DNA from 3 places in the Vibrio owensii genome. Region 1 is predicted to be linked to each of the others. Evidence: predicted binding sites of a transcription regulator. Region 1 holds the regulator's gene; each other region holds the start of a gene.
What was found. The regulator CRP, encoded in region 1, controls carbon source genes, mostly activating them, when cyclic AMP is high. The targets are predictions, from matches to a motif close to TGTGANNNNNNTCACA.
Positions count from the first base shown of each region.

Region 1 (4,134 bases):
CAGACAATATCGATTACCGACTTTATGAGCACGGTGGTCACGTTGGTTTCCTGACAGGCACAGCATTAAAACCTAAGTTCTGGTTGGAAGAAGCCTTGCCTTCATATTACGAAAGTATCGCCGCAGACTACCTTTCTGCTGTATCCGTACCGCGAACACAGTAAACTACTGGGCGTGCCAGACATAAGGCTTCTGCACGTACTAAACATCATAAAAGTTTGAGGTATTTATGATCATTCCATGGCAAGACATTGCGCCAGAGACACTAGAAAACCTGATCCGCGAATTCGTGCTACGTGAAGGCACCGACTACGGCTCAGTCGAAGTTTCACTGCAAAGTAAAATCGATCAGGTCAAATCCCAATTAGAGAAAGGCGAAGCGGTCATCGTATTTTCTGAGCTTCATGAAACGGTTGATATCCAACTAAAAGCAAAGTTTTAGACCCTTCACATTTTACCGTATCCCACTCGATGACAAGGGCTTGTTACGTGCTATAGTGGGTTATCGACCGTGCAGCATACGTGTGCTGCACTTTACAGGTAAGTAATTTTCGACAAGGTTTGTCATGTCAGCGAAACACCCAATCATTGCGGTTACTGGTTCGTCCGGTGCCGGCACAACCACCACTTCTGAAGCCTTCCGTAAGATGTTCAATATGATGAACGTCAAACCAGCGTGGGTTGAAGGTGACAGCTTCCACCGCTTTACACGTCCAGAGATGGATGTCGAAATCCGCAAAGCGCGTGAGCAAGGCAAACACATCAGCTACTTTGGCCCACAAGCCAATGACTTTCCGGGGCTAGAAGAGTTCTTCCGCAAGTTCGGTGAAGATGGCACTGGCAGCGTGCGCCGCTATCTGCACACTTTTGATGAAGCCGTTCCATACAACCAAATGCCGGGCACCTTTACACCTTGGCAAGATCTGCCAGAAAACAGCGATGTGCTGTTCTACGAAGGTTTACATGGTGGCGTGGTAGATGGCGATGTCAATGTGGCGCGTCACGTCGATTTTCTAATTGGTATGGTACCGATTGTGAACTTGGAGTGGATTCAAAAGTTCGTTCGTGACACACGCGATCGTGGTCACTCAAGAGAAGCGGTGATGGATTCAATCGTGCGCTCAATGGACGATTACCTAAACTACATTACCCCGCAATTTTCTCGTACACATATCAACTTCCAGCGCGTACCGACCGTCGATACTTCTAACCCACTTAACGCCAAAGGCATTCCAAGTTTGGATGAAAGTTTTGTGGTGATCCGCCTACGCGGTATCAAGAATGTCGACTTCCCGTATTTGCTGGCGATGATTGATGGCTCATTCATGTCTCGCCATAACACCATTGTGGTTCCTGGCGGCAAGATGAGCTTTGCAATGGAGCTCATAGTAAGGCCGATTCTGCAACAACTCATCGAAACAGGGAAAATTGGCTAAAAACCTCCCTACTGGAGTGTTTACTTTTCATACCGTGATCATGTGCACAGTTTTGCTTACAAAATCTCAATCATGGCACGATTAAAATCAAGAAATCGTTTTCGAAAAAGGATACTATTTCTAACCGAAACACAAGAGAGCTTGCAGCATATAAAAAGTGCTCTTATTCTAGTAGGCCAATTCAGGCTTAGCTAAAATATGGATAGCGCAAGCGTACCCTGCAGAGGAAGTGAGATATTATGGTTCTAGGTAAACCTCAAACCGACCCAACATTAGAGTGGTTTCTTTCACACTGTCATATTCATAAGTACCCATCAAAAAGCACGCTAATTCACGCGGGCGAAAAAGCAGAGACTTTGTACTACATCGTTAAAGGTTCTGTTGCGGTTCTTATCAAAGACGAAGAAGGTAAGGAAATGATCCTTTCTTACCTAAACCAGGGCGACTTCATTGGTGAACTTGGTCTATTCGAAGAAGACCAAGAGCGTACAGCTTGGGTTCGCGCTAAATCTCCTTGTGAAGTGGCTGAGATTTCTTTCAAGAAATTCCGTCAACTTATCCAAGTTAACCCAGACATCCTAATGCGCCTTTCTGCGCAAATGGCTCGTCGTCTACAAGTTACTAGCCAAAAAGTGGGTGACCTAGCGTTCCTAGACGTAACTGGTCGTATCGCTCAGACTCTTCTGAACCTTGCTAAACAGCCAGATGCGATGACGCACCCAGACGGCATGCAAATCAAGATCACTCGTCAAGAAATCGGTCAAATCGTTGGCTGTTCTCGTGAGACAGTAGGTCGTATCTTGAAGATGCTAGAAGAGCAGAACCTAATTTCTGCGCACGGTAAAACTATCGTTGTTTACGGGACTCGTTAATCTCGATTAACGTTTAAAAAATTTAAAAGCCACCAAATGTAAGTTTGGTGGCTTTTTTGTTTTTTGGAATCGGGAACGGAAAGCAAAGAGCCGAGAATTGGGAACACTGTGTTCCGAGCGCGGACTTCGTCCTACGAGATAAAGCCCTCTCAGATTCCGAGAGTTAAAACCTCCCGCAGCGAAGCGTTTCCGAATCCACAGGTCATAACCCGTTCTGATATCCCAACAAACTCCAACCTTCGAAGCAGAAACGTTCAACACTCCAGAGTGCAAACCTCTCGAAGCGAAGCGTTCCCGCATCTCTAGTGCGTAGCACGTTCTCGATTCTTTCTACCCGTTGGTACTCTCGAAGATCTTATCTGCCGATGCCGCTACAAATCCTGGGTACAACTCACCGTTATCCATTGGGTAGCGCTTAGCAAACTCGTAGAAGCCTCCAGGAATAACCTCAACGCCTTCAGTAAAGGTCACTGGTACTTTGTCTGCCATGGTCGATGATTGCTCTAGTAGCACCTCTGGCGTACCTTTTACTTCACCGCCATTCTCGTTGATGGTGAAGCCTACTGTACGTAGGTGGTCGTTCACTTGCTTTACTTCTTCATGCTGATTGAGTTGATTCACACTCACTGTGAAGTGGTTCGCTCCGTAACCGTGCGCAGCAAGCCAAGAAGCGTATTCACTCTCTTTCGCCAAAGTTTGGAAGTCAGCATAACTGAGGTCCCACAAACGTCCGCCGTACAAGAAGTCACTGCCTGTCAGTTTAGAAGCATCAACCTGCTCTACCAGTTTATGAACGATGGCTTGTAGCTCTGGTGAGCACTCATCCACTTTCAATTCACTGATGAAGACTTTTGGTTGTTTCGGATCTGGGTGCTCAAAATGTTTTGCCACCAGTTTTTTGCTTTCAAATACGTAGTCACCACAGGCTTTGTAACCCACCGCTAGGAAAGGCTTCGCTAACGTTTCAATGCCTAGGGGAGCGACATTAAACGTACGTAGCGCAATATGATCATTAATCAGAGGCTCATCTTCTTGAAGAAGTTGATGGACTTTAGCAGCGGAAGGGCAAAGACGTTGAATGTAGTCTTGCCATAGCGATTCAAATAACACATCGGGCGTCATAACGACTCCTTGTTATGAAATGTAGAGTTAGGGGTAAGAGGAAGTTGACCGCTCGTTCACAGCCCTAAAGCTGTCCAGAATCACGAACGAGCGGCCATCAACCTGTGACGGTATCTGTGGCATAAGTGCCAGTCAGTCAACACGCTCTGGAGAGTCTTAAGCTCGCCTTTGGCGTTTGCCAGCGCGCTTACCAGAATCCTAACTTGGTAAATAGCTCCGGCAGAGAGAAGCGGCGATACTTTGTCACCGCTTCGTATTTCTCAATTACAGGCTTACACCCGGGCTCAATGTGGCAGGCAAGACCGTCTCTTGTCCTTCCATTGATGCCATTGGGTACGCACAGTAGTCTGCTGCGTAGTAAGCACTTGGACGTAGGTTACCTGACGCACCCGGACCACCAAATGGTGCATCACCACTTGCGCCCGTTAGCTGACGGTTGCGGTTCACGATGCCAGCACGAATGTGGTCCACGAAGTATTCCCACTCTTGGTCGTCGGTCGAAACAAAACCTGCCGATAAACCAAAGCGCGTATCGTTCGCCAGCTCTACTGCTTTCTCTAGCCCTTCGTAGCGCACCACTTGCAGAAGTGGGCCGAAGTACTCTTCATCTGGCAACTCGGCGATGTTCGTCACATCGATGATGCCCGGAGAAACAAACGCTGCTTCACCTGCTTTCGCTTCAATTAAGCTTTCACCACCCAGTG
Region 1 covers NZ_CP019959.1:2,136,619-2,140,752, reverse strand. Annotated here, with positions in the region: gene A9237_RS09770 (hydrolase) at 1-164, shown strand, start outside; gene A9237_RS09765 (YheU family protein) at 230-442, shown strand; gene A9237_RS09760 (phosphoribulokinase) at 567-1,436, shown strand; gene crp (cAMP-activated global transcriptional regulator CRP) at 1,676-2,308, shown strand; gene A9237_RS09750 (DUF1338 domain-containing protein) at 2,639-3,430, opposite strand; gene astD (succinylglutamate-semialdehyde dehydrogenase) at 3,695-4,134, opposite strand, start outside.

Region 2 (4,134 bases), 1.3 Mb from region 1:
ACTTGAACGTTTCCTAGATAAGTTCAGCCGTTGGTACACACCATTGATGATGCTTGTCTCTCTATTAGTCATCATCACACCGCCATTGTTGTTTGCTCAACCTTGGGAAACGTGGGTGTACCGTGGTCTAGCATTGCTGTTGATCGCATGTCCATGTGCACTCGTCATCTCTACGCCAGCAGCGATCACTTCTGGTTTGGCGGCAGCGGCAAAACGAGGCGCACTGATCAAAGGTGGTGCAGCGCTTGAGCTACTGGGTCGTGTGGAATCTGTAGCATTCGATAAAACGGGCACACTGACACAAGGCAAACCGCAAGTAACTGATGTGGTTCCATTCGATGTAACAGAAGAGCAGCTATTAAGCTTAACTGCGTCGATTGAGATTGGCTCAAGCCACCCGCTAGCAATTTCTTTGGTGAACAAAGCACAAGAGCAAGGCATCAACATTCCTGAAGCTGCAGACAAAACGGCGCAGGTTGGTTCTGGTGTGACAGGGCTTGTTGAAGGCAAATTGGTTCAAGTGATTGCGCCATCGAAAGCCGATTTTGCCATCGCGTCTGACATCGAACAGCAAGTCGTGGCGTTGGAAGACCAAGGTAAGACGGTGGTTATCGCTCGTCACGATGAACAAGTGATTGGCTTGATAGCGTGGCAAGACACACTTCGCCAAGACGCTCAACAAGCGGTTGCTGCACTGAAAAAACTGGGTATTTCATCAGTGATGTTAACTGGCGATAACCCTCGCAGTGCCGAAGCTATTGCGAATCAAATTGGCCTTGATTACAAAGCAAGCTTGCTACCAGCAGACAAAGTGCACTACGTGGAAGAGATTTCAGCACAGCACACTGTCGCGATGGTGGGTGACGGCATTAATGATGCGCCAGCAATGAAAGCTTCAAGCATTGGTATTGCGATGGGCGGTGGTACTGACGTTGCACTTGAAACGGCTGACGCTGCACTGACTCACAACCGTTTGATCGAGCTAGCAGGTATGATCGAGCTATCACGTGCGACGCTGAATAACATCCGTCAGAACGTGGCGCTTGCGCTGGGTCTAAAAGGTGTGTTCTTGGTAACGAGCTTACTGGGCATTACCGGCTTGTGGGTTGCGGTACTTGCCGACAGTGGTGCAACGGCATTAGTTACACTGAATGCTCTGCGTCTGCTTCGCTTTGAATCAAAACAAGTGAAATAAATCAGTTAACAGCTGAGCGATGAATAAGAAGCCCAAGGCAATCCTGTCTTGGGCTTAATTATATGGTCCGCCCCACTCTCCAAGCCCTTAAGCCTCAGAATGAGGTGAACCATATGTCTTCTATTCACATTTTAGGTATCGACCTAGGCAAGCACTGTTTCCACGCTATCGCTCATAACCGTTCTGGTGCGGAAGTATTGCGTCGTAAGTTTAATCGAAACCAACTCCAACATTTTCTTTGTAAAATCGAACCAACAACCATTGCTTTCGAAGCTTGTGGCGGTGCTCATTGGCTCGCTCGTAAGTGTGGTGAATACGGCCATCAAGTTCGACTCATTCCTCCCCAGTACGTTAAGCCTTATGTCAAAGGCAACAAAAATGATTTCATAGATGCATCAGCAATTGCAGAAGCGGCTGGTCGACCAACAATGAGGTTTGTCGCGGTAAAAAGTGAAGAAGCCCAAGTCATTGCAGCGATTCATCGTGTCAGAGATGGCTATATCAAGGAGAGAACCGCGGCTATGTCTCGAATTGGGGCTATCTTGCTTGAGTTCGGCCTGAGTTTTCCAAAGGGGCATGCAAAGATGAAGTCTCTCTTCCAATGGTTAGCAGCACAAAAAATGGCACTGCCGGAGAGCTTGCTGTGTGAATTAGTGTCTATCCACGAACACTACAAATACCTTAATGAAAAGGTCAAAGCTCAAGACAGTAAGCTTCAAGTTATTGTTAATAATAATGAAAGTGCACAATTGCTGAAAACTATCCCTGGAGTTGGAGACCTTACCTCAACGTTGTGCGTTGCTGACGTAAGCTCCCCAAACAATTTCACCAATGGTCGGGAAATGGCAGCTTGGTTAGGGCTTGTACCGAGACAATTCTCTACGGGAGGAAAGACCAAGCTACTTGGCATAAGTAAACGAGGCAATAAACATCTCAGAACTCTGTTTATCCATGGAGCAAGAGCCGTTCTCTCAAGGCTAGAAACGACAGGGAAAGTGTTTGGTGAGTGGCTCATCAAACTTCGGGCGACGAAGCCATTTAATGTTGTGGTCGTAGCACTTGCCAACAAGCTAGCAAGAATAGCTTGGGCGGTGTTGTACCACCGCCAAGCTTTTAAGGTTGTATAGCTATAACCAAGTTTGCAACGCCAATGAAAATGATGACAAAAACGGTCAATCGACCAGATTAAGAACCTGACACAAAAAATAGCGTTAAATGCTTTTGGCTTTTTAAGGATAATCTGGCGCAGATATCATCGTGGAGCTGGGAAGCTAGTGCTCCCAACAAGGACTCCGAATACATTAGCGCAAACCAACTCCGTTATGACTTAATTGTAGTTGCAATAACGGGGCGGACCATACATTTTTGTGTCCATAAAACGGTAATCACTATGCTGAATAATTCGTTTGGCAAATCACTCATTCGTATGCAACGAAATGATCTTTTGGCTCTTAAAATGTGATCCAAACCGTTTTTATTTGAAAGTATAGATTTATTACATTGTTTCATTGTGACTGTGATCACTCAATGTTGGTGAAAGGTTCGCTACAGTGCATCTGTACCCAACAACTTATTAATGAGCTTATTGTTTACAAAATAAGCCACAACAAGGAGCGACTTATGTCTCAAGCTGTATTCCATTTAGGTGTTACTGAAGCGGATCTTAATGGTGCTACTCTAGCAATCATTCCAGGCGATCCAGCGCGCGTACAAAAAATCGCAGAAGAAATGGAAAACCCAGTATTTCTAGCAAGTCACCGTGAATACACGCTATACCGTGCAGAGCTAGACGGTAAACCTGTTGTGGTTTGTTCTACAGGTATCGGCGGTCCATCTACATCTATCGCAGTAGAAGAACTAGCGCAGCTTGGCGTTCGCACTTTCCTACGTGTTGGTACTACTGGCGCAATCCAGCCACACGTAAACGTAGGTGACATGATCGTTACTACAGGTTCTGTTCGTCTAGACGGCGCGAGCCTACACTTTGCTCCAATGGAGTTCCCAGCAGTAGCAGACTTCGAAATCGCAACAGCAATGAAAGCAGCTGTTGAAGAGTCTGGTGCAACTGTTCATATGGGTGTGACTGCTTCAAGTGACACTTTCTACCCAGGTCAAGAGCGTTACGACACATTCTCTGGTCGTGTTGTTAAGCGTTTCCAAGGTTCTATGCAAGAGTGGCAAGACATGGGCGTTCTGAACTTCGAAATGGAGTCAGCAACACTGCTAACCATGTGTGCAAGCTCTGGCCTGAAAGCAGGTTGTGTGGCGGGTGTAATCATCAACCGTACACAAAAAGAGATTCCAGATCATTCAACGCTGAAAGAAACGGAAGCTCGCTCAATTAAAGTTGTAGTAGAAGCAGCGCGTAAGATGCTTTAAGCACAACATTTAGTTGGCATTTAAACAAACGGGAAAAACCAGAGGTTCGCCTCTGGTTTTTTCTATCTGGCAGTTTTGTCTGAGTATTAAAACAACAAATCTGACGCAATAAAAAAGCAGCTCGAGGCTGCTTTTTTTTGATTTTTGAACGATATCGACGATTAGATTTCGTCAGAACCACCAGCGGCTTCAAACCAAGCGCTTAGGTGAGTTTTGAGATCTTTCAGCTCGTCTGGGCCAATAAGTGCTAAACCTAAGTCTTCAGCACGTGTGATGTCGTTATGACGCAGTGGACGGAAGCTGACCAGCATGGCACGAGCTTGTAGGCCACCTAACAGATCACGCAAAGATTCAAGCTTGTACAAGGTGTCATCGCCATCATCGCGCATGCCTTTGGTCTTACATTCGATGATGTGAAGTTTGTTGTTCACCACTGTTGCGACATCAAGTTCATTGCGAACTTCGCTTTCACCGAGTTTGCGATAAACCTGCACGTTCAAGGAACGGTCTTGGATCGTCGGCATGGTGTCTTGAATCTGCTTCACAGTGCTGTGCACTAG
Region 2 covers NZ_CP019959.1:813,806-817,939, reverse strand. Annotated here, with positions in the region: gene A9237_RS03520 (zinc/cadmium/mercury/lead-transporting ATPase) at 1-1,195, shown strand, start outside; gene A9237_RS03515 (IS110 family RNA-guided transposase) at 1,309-2,322, shown strand; gene udp (uridine phosphorylase) at 2,816-3,574, shown strand; gene A9237_RS03505 (DUF1887 family protein) at 3,736-4,134, opposite strand, start outside.
Region 2: udp (uridine phosphorylase) is a predicted target of CRP. The motif match lies at 2,705-2,720, and genes of this name have one in related genera.

Region 3 (4,134 bases), on a different replicon from region 1:
TGCTCTTCTTCTGCTTCTGCTAGTAGCTTACCAACTTGGTTGTAGCGGTGTTGGCTCTGCGCTAACCAAGCTCGTAGCATCGATAATTTCGGATGGCTGAACAGCAGATCTTTATCAAGTTGGTTGATGGCAGACTCTAGCGTTGTTAACTCGCCTTGGTTGAACATCTTCCAACCGAACTCATTCAAAATTTCAACGATCAAATCGGTGTCGTTAGATTTTTGAGCGTGGTGGATAGCCTGATGTGGTGCTTTCTGCTTTAGCCAAGCAACCGCGGCATTGCGGTGAAGGTCTTTTTCTTGTTGAGGAATACGCGCCTGACGCTCATGCGACAAGAACTCGCCAAACAAGTTGTGGAAACGGAACCAGTTTTGCTCACCTTCCAGTGGGTAGATGAACAAGCCGTAGCGGTTGAGTGATTCAATCATGCCCAGTGCGTCTTCACGCTGGGTCAGTGCAAAAACTAACTCATCATTGAAATGGTCAAGTACCGACACCTGCATCAAGAAGTGACGTGTCTCTTTATCCAAGAGATCAAAGACTTCTTCGACCAAGTAATCCCAAAGGTGAGCGTGATTGAATTGAGAAACAGATTCTACGGTCTGCGCCAATGTGCGGTTTTGATGCTGAGCTTGCAGCGCAATAAGCTGCAGCGCTGATGGCCAACCTTCCACATAGGTGCGTAGGTTGTTTGCCATGTCTTCATCGATGCCGTCGGCAATGCGTTGATTGAAGAAGCGCGTGGTTTCTTCAGTATCGAATGCCAACATTTCATTGCCAATTTCGATCATCAAATCACGTACACGCAGGTTCGCCGTCCCCAGCGGCGGAGCTGCACGGCTTGTGACAACAACAGTTAGGTTGTCTGGCATGTGCTTTAAGAAGAAGCGCATCGATTCATGGATTTCGTCGTTAGTGATCAGGTGATAATCATCTAATACGACGTAACACTCGTGCTGAAAATCCGCCATCTCAGCGAAGACTTCGCTGAATAAAGAGCGTAAAGAAGAGAACTGACGTTTCTCAGCCAATTTCTGAGCGTTAGAGCAGTTGTAGTTGGTGGCTTTATTTAGAGCTTGCAGCAAATAGTTAACGAAGCGAAAACCGTCGTTATCACTGTCATCAATGCTGTACCAACCTACGTTGGGTTTATCTGACAACCATTGTGCTGCCATGGTGGTTTTTCCGTAACCAGCAGGCGAGCGGAACAATACCAATTTGTAGTAAGGCGCTTGTTGTAGTAAGTCCAACACTCGCGGACGGACGATCGCATTATGCAAGCGGCCAGGGCGAGTAAGTTTAGATGGAATCCACATTATTAATTCTGTCCTTAAATTTTTTGAGCTAGCGAAACTAGAAACTGACTCACACCACTAAATTCTAGTTTGTGTAAAAAGTGTACAGGCTAGTGAGTCGTTTGCGATGTTACGACAACAGAATCGGTTGTTACTTTGATCCACTTCCTAATTCTCAAGGGTTGCTGCAAATGCCACCAACTACGCCCTGTATTTGTGATTTTGGTCACTTAAAAGCCGGTGGTATTGATTCCATGTAGAAAGAGTTGCACATCTATTACGGAAAACTTATCGATGTTAAAAGGCTTAATGTGATCACTAAGACAGTTTTTACATCAGATGAGAGTTGTCGAATAAAAAACGTCATGAACAAAATTTAACCTTTCTCAAAGTTGGCTGTGATCCGAATCACTAAGAATAGGGTTATAGGCTGCTGTGTTGCGATTTGGATCACTAAGTTTGCAACCTTACGCCCTCTACGCCCTACCCCCTCCTCCTTGTAGGGAGGATAAATGGGAGGATGTTTATTCACAGAGGGAAATGCACGATGTATGGCAGATGAATTACTAAAAGACGTGAGAATTTCTTAATGAAACCTACTCAACAGAAACAATTTGACAAGAAGTCGTTCCAAGAAAGCGTAAAGAAACATCTATCTGTGACTTACGCTCACACGGTTGAAAATGCAGATAGCCGCGCATGGTACCTAGCAATGGGTCGTGCATTGGCTGAGTTTACGACTTGTGATTTGCTTGCTACTGAAGCAGACGCTCGCATCCAAGAAGCGAAAAGCGTTAACTACCTTTCACTAGAATTCCTTATCGGTCGTTTGACTGGTAACAACCTAATCAGCATGGGTCTTTACGAAGAGATCACTGAAGCTATGGCTGAGCTAGGTCACAACCTAACAGACCTTCTAGAAGAAGAACGCGACCCATCATTGGGTAACGGTGGTCTAGGTCGTCTAGCAGCATGTTTCATGGATTCATGTGCGGCTCAAGAATTCCCAACTGTAGGTTACGGCCTGCATTACGAATACGGTCTATTTAAGCAGTCGTTCAAAGACGGCCGTCAACAAGAAGCACCAGACGCATGGCGTGGTGTTGAAGGTTACCCTTGGGAAGTGGCTCGCCCTGAGCTTGCGCAAGAAATCGGCTTCTACGGTCACGTTGAAGTGGTAAACGAGAACGGTAAAGAAGTTCGTAAATGGGTTCCTGGCATGTCTGTAAAAGCAATGCCTTGGGATCTGCCTATCGTAGGTTACGAATCAGACACGGTTTACCCTCTACGTCTTTGGGAATGTCAGGCAATCGCACCATTCTCACTAGAAAGCTTTAACAACGGTGACTACTTCGAAGCTCAGCACGCGCTGATCGACGCAGGCAACATCACTAAAGTGCTTTACCCGAACGATAACCACGAGAAAGGTAAAACACTGCGTCTAATGCAACAGTACTTCCACTCAGCAGCATCTGTACGTGACATCCTACGTCGCCACGAAGCAGCAGGTTACTCGCTAGCGGATCTACCGAAGCAAGAGACTATTCAGCTTAACGATACGCACCCAACAATTGCTATCCCTGAGCTAATGCGCATCCTAGTGGACGAAAAAGGTCTTACTTGGGAAGCAGCATGGGAAATCAGTTCTCAGACATTCGCGTACACTAACCACACGCTACTTCCAGAAGCACTAGAGACATGGCCAGAGTCGCTAATCCAGCGTCTACTTCCACGTCACATGGAAATCATTTTTGAAATCAACCACCGCTTCCTACAAGAAGTTCGTAAGATGTGGCCTGGTGACGGTGAGAAGCAAGCGAAGCTTTCTATCATCCAAGAAGGTTTCAACCGCATGGTTCGCATGGCTAACCTATGTGTAATCGGTTCTTACGCAGTAAACGGTGTAGCAGCACTTCACTCTGAATTGGTTAAGAAAGACCTATTCCCAGAGTTCCACGAGATGTACCCAACTCGTCTACACAACGTAACGAACGGTATCACTCCTCGTCGTTGGTTGAAGTTCTGTAACCCAGGTCTATCTAAGCTAATCACTGAGAAAGTGGGTCCAGAATGGCCTGCGAAACTAGAGCAGCTAGAAGGCATCGCTAAATACGCAACAGACGCGAAATTCCAAAAAGAATTCATGGCTGTTAAGAAAGAAAACAAACAGCGTCTTGCTGATTGGGTTCTAGATAACATGGGTATCGAGCTAGATACTAACGCTATCTTCGACGTTCAAATCAAGCGTCTACACGAGTACAAGCGTCAGCACCTAGATCTGCTACACATTCTATCTCTATACCACCGCATCCTGAACGAACCTGGTTTCGAGTGTGAGCCACGCGTATGTTTCTTCGCAGCAAAAGCAGCACCGGGCTACCACCTAGCGAAAGAAATTATGTTCGCAGTGAACAAGGTTGCAGAGAAGATCAACAACGATCCTCGCATCGGTAACAAACTGAAAGTGGTATTCATCCCTGACTACCGCGTGAGCATGGCTGAGATCATCATCCCTGCGGCAGACGTTTCACAACAAATCTCGCTAGCGGGTAAAGAAGCATCTGGTACAGGTAACATGAAGATGGCTCTTAACGGTGCCCTAACTATCGGTACGATGGATGGTGCTAACGTTGAGATTCGTGAAGAAGTGGGCGACGAGAACATCTACATCTTCGGTCTTGATGTTGAAGGTGTGAAAGCGGTTAAAGCAGCTGGCTACAACCCTTACGACTACTACAACGCAGATCACCTACTGAAAGCGTCTCTAGACCTACTAACAGGTGAAGAGTTTACGCCAGGTCAACCAGGCCTACTACGCGCTACATTCGATAGCCTACTA
Region 3 covers NZ_CP019960.1:1,914,578-1,918,711, reverse strand. Annotated here, with positions in the region: gene malT (HTH-type transcriptional regulator MalT) at 1-1,316, opposite strand, end outside; gene A9237_RS25080 (glycogen/starch/alpha-glucan phosphorylase) at 1,885-4,134, shown strand, end outside.
Region 3: malT (HTH-type transcriptional regulator MalT) is a predicted target of CRP. The motif match lies at 1,511-1,526, and genes of this name have one in related genera.